Regions from separate parts of the Dryocola mayonis genome, predicted to be linked through region 1. Evidence: predicted binding sites of a transcription regulator. Region 1 holds the regulator's gene; the other holds the start of a gene.

Evidence for each region. The regulator LexA, encoded in region 1, represses DNA repair genes until DNA is damaged. The targets are predictions, from matches to a motif close to TNCTGTATGTACATACAGNA.
Region 2: the regulator LexA is predicted to act here: its motif matches at 2,169-2,188, upstream of WLO32_RS07230 (DNA translocase FtsK 4TM domain-containing protein).

What each region holds. Positions count from the first base shown of each region.
Region 1 is NZ_CP150452.1:3,927,536-3,931,248, reverse strand. Features, by position in the region: gene plsB (glycerol-3-phosphate 1-O-acyltransferase PlsB) at 1-823, opposite strand, end outside; gene WLO32_RS19020 (diacylglycerol kinase) at 1,008-1,376, shown strand; gene lexA (transcriptional repressor LexA) at 1,496-2,104, shown strand; gene dinF (MATE family efflux transporter DinF) at 2,199-3,533, shown strand.
Region 2 is NZ_CP150452.1:1,484,490-1,488,202, forward strand. Features, by position in the region: gene cydD (heme ABC transporter permease/ATP-binding protein CydD) at 1-51, opposite strand, end outside; gene trxB (thioredoxin-disulfide reductase) at 164-1,132, opposite strand; gene lrp (leucine-responsive transcriptional regulator Lrp) at 1,636-2,130, shown strand; gene WLO32_RS07230 (DNA translocase FtsK 4TM domain-containing protein) at 2,252-3,713, shown strand, end outside.

The DNA.
Region 1 (3,713 bases):
ACGTCAGCCCCAGCACGCGATCCGTCAGACGAATAGCTTCGTAAGAGAAGTTCGCCGCAATCTCTTCCATTAGCGCAACGGCGTTCTGCTGGGCTTTTTCATGGGAGATTTTCTTGCTGCGCGCTTCGTCTTCCACGGCGCGGGCAATAGCCTTGGAGGCCAGAAGCTTGTTAAACAGATCCTGACGTACCGGCAGACGCGGGCCAATCGTGGCTAAACGCTGACGGGCAAAGTGCATACGCGCCACGCGGGCCAGTTTCTGCGCGATGCGCTTGTCGGTGCCGTGTTCGGTGGCCATTCTGCGCAAGGAGACGGGCGCGGAAAAACGCACGAAGCTGTCGCGGCCAAGCCAGGAAACCGCGAAGAATTTCTGTATGCCGTTCAGCATACGCAGCGGCGGGTTGATGTCGCCTTTTTCGCGTCCCGGAGAGCGGCCAAACATCACCGAAACCGGCACCATCTGCACATCCAGGTTTGGATTGCTGCGGTGCAGGTCGAGGTAGTCGTGGAAGAGTTTGATCGACTCTTCTTTCGGCGTGTAATAAGTGAAGACCCGCGGGCCGCTGTGGATAAAGACATAGCGCGGCAAAATCGCCCCGTCTATCTCCAGCGGTTCGAGCGGGTCGGGCAGATCGTGTGCAAGGCATTGCGCGCGCAGCGTCAACAGGTCCGCCTTAGAGTTATAAGGCAGAACGTACATAATAGGGCGTGTGGTATCCAGGCCCAGCTCGGCCTGCGGATCTGCCGGTATGGACTTGCTCTTTACCAGAACGCCTAATGGTAAATTAAGTAATTTGTAGTAAATTCTTGGCCAGCCTGACATAAACGATGTAAAGCCTCAGGTTAATAATGCAAATTCGCCGCAAGAATATCAGAAACTGCATAAGATTTCTGTGGCGTTGCGATTTTACCCATCATCCTTCAGATTGCCCGATCGCTGGCAGAAACGCGAAGGCTGCTGGGTGCTGATAAGCATTGACGCTTTTATTTTAAAAAGGTTTCCCGAAATGGCGAATAACACCGCTGGATTTACACGTATTATCAAAGCCGCCGGTTACTCCTGGAAAGGGCTGCGCGCCGCCTGGATTAACGAAGCCGCCTTCCGCCAGGAAGGCGTTGCCGCGGTTATCGCCATCGCCGTCGCCTGCGGGCTGGACGTTGACGCCATCACCCGCATTCTGCTTATCGGCTCCGTGGTGCTGGTCATGATTGTCGAAATTCTTAACAGCGCCATCGAAGCTTTGGTTGACCGCGTCGGTACGGATTACCACGAGCTTTCAGGCCGCGCGAAGGATATGGGCTCGGCCGCCGTGCTGATCGCCATTATCCTTGCCGTAGCCACCTGGGGCACGCTGCTGTGGCCACATTTGCGCTAATTTGCGAGAGCCATTCCGGATTATGATAAGTCCCTGGTTTTTTGCTCAATTTGTGGTTTCAAATTCACCTTTGACTGTATATACTCACAGCATAACTGTATAAACACCCAGGGGGCGGAATGAAAGCTTTAACTACCAGACAGCAAGAGGTGTTTGATCTTATTCGGGATCACATCAGCCAGACCGGCATGCCGCCGACGCGTGCCGAGATTGCTCAACGTCTGGGGTTCCGTTCTCCCAACGCTGCGGAAGAGCATCTCAAGGCGCTGGCCCGTAAAGGCGTTATCGAGATTGTTTCCGGCGCGTCCCGCGGCATTCGTCTTCTGGTTGAAGAAGAAACCGGTATTCCGCTGGTGGGCCGCGTAGCCGCCGGCGAGCCGCTGCTGGCGCAGCAGCATATCGAAGGCCATTATCAGGTTGACCCGTCGCTGTTTAAACCGAACGCGGACTTCCTGCTGCGCGTCAGCGGCATGTCCATGAAAGATATCGGTATTCTGGATGGCGATCTGCTGGCGGTGCATAAAACCCAGGACGTGCGTAACGGCCAGGTCGTGGTGGCGCGCATTGATGACGAGGTCACCGTAAAACGTCTGAAGCAGCAGGGCAACACCGTGCAGCTGCTGCCGGAAAACAGCGAGTTCGACCCTATCGTCGTCGATCTGCGCGAACAGAATTTCAGTATTGAAGGACTGGCCGTCGGCGTTATCCGCAACGGCGACTGGCTTTAATACCGCTTTAGCTTAGCGTCCCCGCATTTTGTGATGCGCGTTTGCCGCGCATCACCGTATTATCCCTCTTTCTTTTCTCGTCCCGGATTTCCCTATGCGTTTCTTCTCGACGACGGATAAAGCGCTCTGGCGCCTCGCGTTACCCATGATCTTCTCCAATATTACGGTTCCCCTGCTCGGGCTGGTGGATACCGCGGTTATTGGGCATCTGGACAGCCCCGTGTATCTCGGCGGCGTGGCGATTGGCGCAACGGCCACCAGCTTTCTCTTTATGCTGCTTCTGTTTTTACGCATGAGCACGACGGGCTTAACGGCTCAGGCTTTTGGGGCGAATAACCCCGCGGCGCTGGCCCGTGCTCTGGTACAGCCGTTACTGATGGCGCTGGCTGCCGGTATCGCCATTATCGTGCTGCGTTACCCGCTGATTACGCTTGCGCTAAATATCGTTGGCGGAAACGAGCAGGTGCTTGCGCAGGCGAGGCGTTTTCTTGAGATTCGCTGGCTGAGCGCGCCCGCCTCGCTGGCCAACCTCGCGCTGCTCGGCTGGCTGCTTGGCGTGCAGTATGCGCGCGCCCCCGTCATCCTGCTGATCGTCGGCAACGTGCTGAATATTTTGCTCGATCTGTGGCTGGTTATGGGCCTGCATATGAACGTGCAGGGCGCCGCGCTGGCAACGGCGATTGCGGAGTACGCTACCTTTATCATCGGCTTAATGATGGTGAAGAAAGTTCTGGTCATGCGGGGAATCGACTTCGCCATGCTGAAAAACGCCTGGCGCGGGAATATCCGCCGCCTGCTGGCGTTAAACAGAGACATTATGCTGCGTTCGCTGCTGCTGCAGCTCTGCTTTGCCTCGGTGACGATTTTCGGCGCTCGTTTGGGCAGCGAAGTGGTGGCGGTTAACGCCGTCTTAATGACGCTGCTGACCTTCACCGCCTATGCGCTGGATGGCTTTGCCTATGCCGTTGAGGCGCATTCGGGCCAGGCTTACGGCGCCCGTAACGGCAGCCAGCTGCTGGACGTCTGGCGGGCGGCCTGCCGCCAGGCCGGGCTGGTCGCGCTGGGCTTTGCGGTGGCGTATGCGCTGTTTGGCGAAAACATCGTCGCCATGCTGACCTCGCTGCCGGAGCTGCGGCAGCAGGCGGACCGCTATTTAGGCTGGCAGATTGTCCTGCCGGTGGTGGGCGTGTGGTGCTATTTGCTTGACGGCATGTTTATCGGCGCCACTCGCGGCGCCCAGATGCGTAACAGCATGGTCGTTGCCGCAGCGGGCTTCGGCCTGACGCTGCTGAGCGTGCCGTCTCTTGGCAATCACGGCCTGTGGCTTGCGGTAGCGGTGTTTCTTGCCCTGCGCGGGCTGGCCCTCGGCTGGATCTGGCGCCGCCACTGGCGACACGACACATGGTTCCAGGCGGAAAGTCATAGTTAGTTACAACTGTTGACGCGCCTTTAATCCCCGCTCAGCATGCTGATTTGCCGCTAGATTCTGCTGCAAATCAGCGTGTCCGGCGCGGTCTTAATGGTTCAATGTTCTTAATTGCCGCTCCGACGCCGGATTCTTGACTACAATTATTATCACGTCCAGCAGATAGTGAGTGACAGCCGCTGG
Region 2 (3,713 bases), 1.8 Mb from region 1:
GCTTTGCTGCTTTAGCCAACGGCTAAGCTCTTGTTGACGGGTTTTATTCATGGCATGCCAGTGCAGGTAGATAAAGGAATTATCAGGCAAAATTTGCAGGCATGTTACAACGCGGAGAAAAGAAAGGCGACCTATTAAGGTCGCCCGTTGTTACGCAAATAATTTACTTATTTTGTTCGGCCAGCCCGTCGAGATAACGCTCGGCGTCAAGGGCGGCCATGCAGCCGGTCCCGGCCGAGGTGATGGCCTGGCGGTAGATATGGTCCATGACGTCGCCGGCGGCGAAAACGCCGGGGATGCTGGTTTGCGTGGCGTTGCCGTGGATGCCGGACTGCACTTTAATGTAGCCGTTTTCCAGCTCCAGCTGATCGGCAAAAATAGCCGTGTTCGGGCTGTGTCCGATAGCGACAAACAGGCCCGCAACCGCCAGCTCTTCAGTCTGGTCGGTATTGTGGGTATCGCGCAGACGCAGGCCGCTCACGCCCATCTGATCGCCGGTCACTTCATCAAGCGTTTTGTTGGTATGCAGCACGATGTTGCCGTTGGCCACTTTATCCATCAAACGGTTGATAAGGATTTTTTCCGCGCGGAAGCTGTCGCGACGGTGGATGAGGTGCACTTCGGAGGCGATGTTCGCCAGATAAAGCGCCTCTTCCACGGCGGTGTTGCCGCCGCCGATGACCGCGACCTTCTGGTTACGGTAGAAGAATCCATCGCAGGTTGCGCAGGCGGAGACGCCGCGCCCTTTAAAGGCTTCTTCAGAAGGCAGGCCAAGGTAGCGAGCGGAGGCGCCGGTGGCGATAATCAGCGCATCACAGGTGTACTCGCCGCTGTCGCCGGTCAGACGGAAGGGGCGATTAAGCAGATCCACCTTGCTGATATGGTCGAACAGAATTTCCGTCTCGAACTTCGCCGCGTGCTCGTGCATGCGTTCCATCAACAGCGGGCCCGTTAAATCGTGCGGGTCGCCCGGCCAGTTTTCCACTTCGGTAGTGGTCGTGAGCTGACCACCTTTTTCCATGCCGGTGATCAATACCGGCTTCAGGTTAGCGCGAGCAGCATAGACCGCTGCGGTGTAGCCCGCAGGGCCGGAGCCCAGAATAAGCAACTTACTGTGTTTAGCCGTGCTCATGAGTTCCTCATTGAACGTTTGCTGACAATCGGGGGATTGTAGGGAATTTGGCGGGTTAAAAAAAGGTGTAGCGTCCATGTTAGAGAATAGTGTTAACGATATGTGTAATAGCCAGGCTCAATCATTACCGCTGAACATGCCGCAAAAGCGCATAAATACGCACCATGCGCGGGAGATAGTCACGGGGGTAAAGTGATGAATAATCGTCAAGTCCCCCCAATATCTGGCACGTTCCACTAAAAATGGATGTTTTGCTTTGACAATCCCCTAAGCATTTGCGAAAACATTCGAGGAAGAAAAAACATTTGGTGTGATTGTTCTGAAACGTCACGCATACCTGATGCAAATTTACCGGGCGATTGAAATCTACGCATGGTGTGGACAGACGCCATGCGTGATGTCGATAGCAGCCACCCGGCACCGGTCTTCTCACGTACACCCGGAACAGTGACGTTAACCTGGGTTATGGCAGGTGATGGAAGGAATAGAGAGAGACAATAATAATGGTAGATAGCAAAAAGCGCCCTGGCAAAGATCTCGACCGCATCGATCGTAATATTCTCAACGAGCTGCAAAAGGATGGGCGAATTTCTAACGTCGAGCTTTCAAAGCGTGTTGGGCTTTCGCCGACGCCGTGCCTTGAGCGCGTGCGTCGTCTGGAACGACAGGGTTTTATTCAGGGCTACACAGCGCTGTTGAATCCGCATTATCTGGATGCATCACTTCTGGTTTTTGTTGAGATTACTCTGAATCGTGGCGCGCCGGATGTTTTTGAGCAATTTAACTCCGCTGTGCAAAAACTTGAAGAAATTCAGGAGTGTCATCTGGTATCCGGTGATTTCGACTACCTGTTGAAAACCCGCGTGCCGGATATGTCGGCCTACCGCAAATTATTAGGCGAAACCCTGTTGCGACTGCCGGGTGTGAACGACACCCGTACCTATGTAGTTATGGAAGAGGTCAAACAGAGTAATCGTCTGGTAATTAAGACCCGTTAACACGGGCCAGGTGCAAAATCCGCGTATTTTGGTTACACTCCTGGTAATCCATACAGCAACAGTGCCGGGAACCTCCCGGCGCTGTTGTTCTCCATATATTTAAGGACCTGGAGAGTCTTACTTGAGCCAGGAATATACCGAAGATAAAGAAGTCACATTGAGGAAACTCAGCAGCGGGCGCCGGTTACTTGAGGCGTTGCTGATTCTTGTCGCCATTTTTGCCGTCTATCTGATGGCCGCCTTACTGAGTTTTAATCCTTCCGATCCAAGCTGGTCGCAGACGGCGTGGCACGAACCTATCCATAATTTGGGCGGCGCTCCCGGCGCGTGGCTTGCCGACACCCTGTTCTTCATTTTTGGCGTCATAGCCTACACCATTCCGGTTATCATCATCGGCGGCTGTTGGTTCACCTGGCGCCAGCGCGGCAGCGAAGATTACATTGATTACTTCGCGGTCTCCCTGCGTCTGATTGGCGTGCTGGCGATGGTGCTGACTTCCTGCGGCCTTGCCGCCATCAACGCCGATGATATCTGGTACTTCGCTTCCGGCGGCGTTCTCGGCAGCCTGCTGAGCACCGCGATGATGCCGCTGCTAAACAGCAGCGGCGGAACTATCGCCCTGCTGTGCGTATGGGCTGCGGGCTTAACGCTGTTTACCGGCTGGTCGTGGGTCAGTATCGCCGAAAAGCTCGGCAGCGCGGTGCTGACGGTGCTGACCTTTGCCAGCAATCGTACGCGCCGGGACAACACCTGGCAGGACGAAGAGTACGATTACGAAGACGAACATTATGAGGAGCATGACGAAGAGCACGAGCCAGCAATGGAAAAACGTGAGTCTCGTCGCGCCCGCATTCTGCGCGGGGCGCTAGCCCGCAAGCAGCGCCTTTCAGAAAAATTCGCCAATCCTCATGCGCGCAAAACCGACGCCGCGTTGTTCTCCGGCAGAAGAATGGACGACGACGAAGACGACGTGCTGTTCAGCGCGCGCGGCATCGCGACCGATGCGAACGATGTGCTGTTCTCAGGCAACAAGGCGACGCTGCCTGAGGCTGAAGAATACGATCCGCTTCTGCACGGCCATTCCATCGCTGAGCCGATAGCCGCGGCCGCCGCGGCCACCATGGCGAATCAGGCACATACGGCGCCGGTGACGCCTGCGGCTCCCATGCCGCCGGTGCATACGCCCGCGCCAGAAACCGAAACCAGCGCCGCTATCGCCTGGGAGCCGGCGCCGACCACGGTGACGCCGGAGCCTGTTATCGCTCCGGCTCCGGAAAGCTATACCGCGCCGCGTCCGGCAGCGCAGCAGGTGCCGCAGGAAATGACCAGCCGCTGGTCAGAGCCGACGGCGCCAGCCGCTGAGCCAGAATTCCAGCCGGCGCCCGTTGAAGAAGTAAAACCCGCGCGTCCGCCGCTTTATCATTTCGAAGAGGTCGAAGCGCAGCGGGCCCGCGAACGCGAACAGCTTGCGGCCTGGTATCAGCCGGTGGAAGAGCCGAAGCCCGATCCTTACCAGCAGCGCGCGTCGGTTATACCGCCAGCGCCAGCGGTAACGCCGGCTACGCCTCCTGAAATGCCGGCTT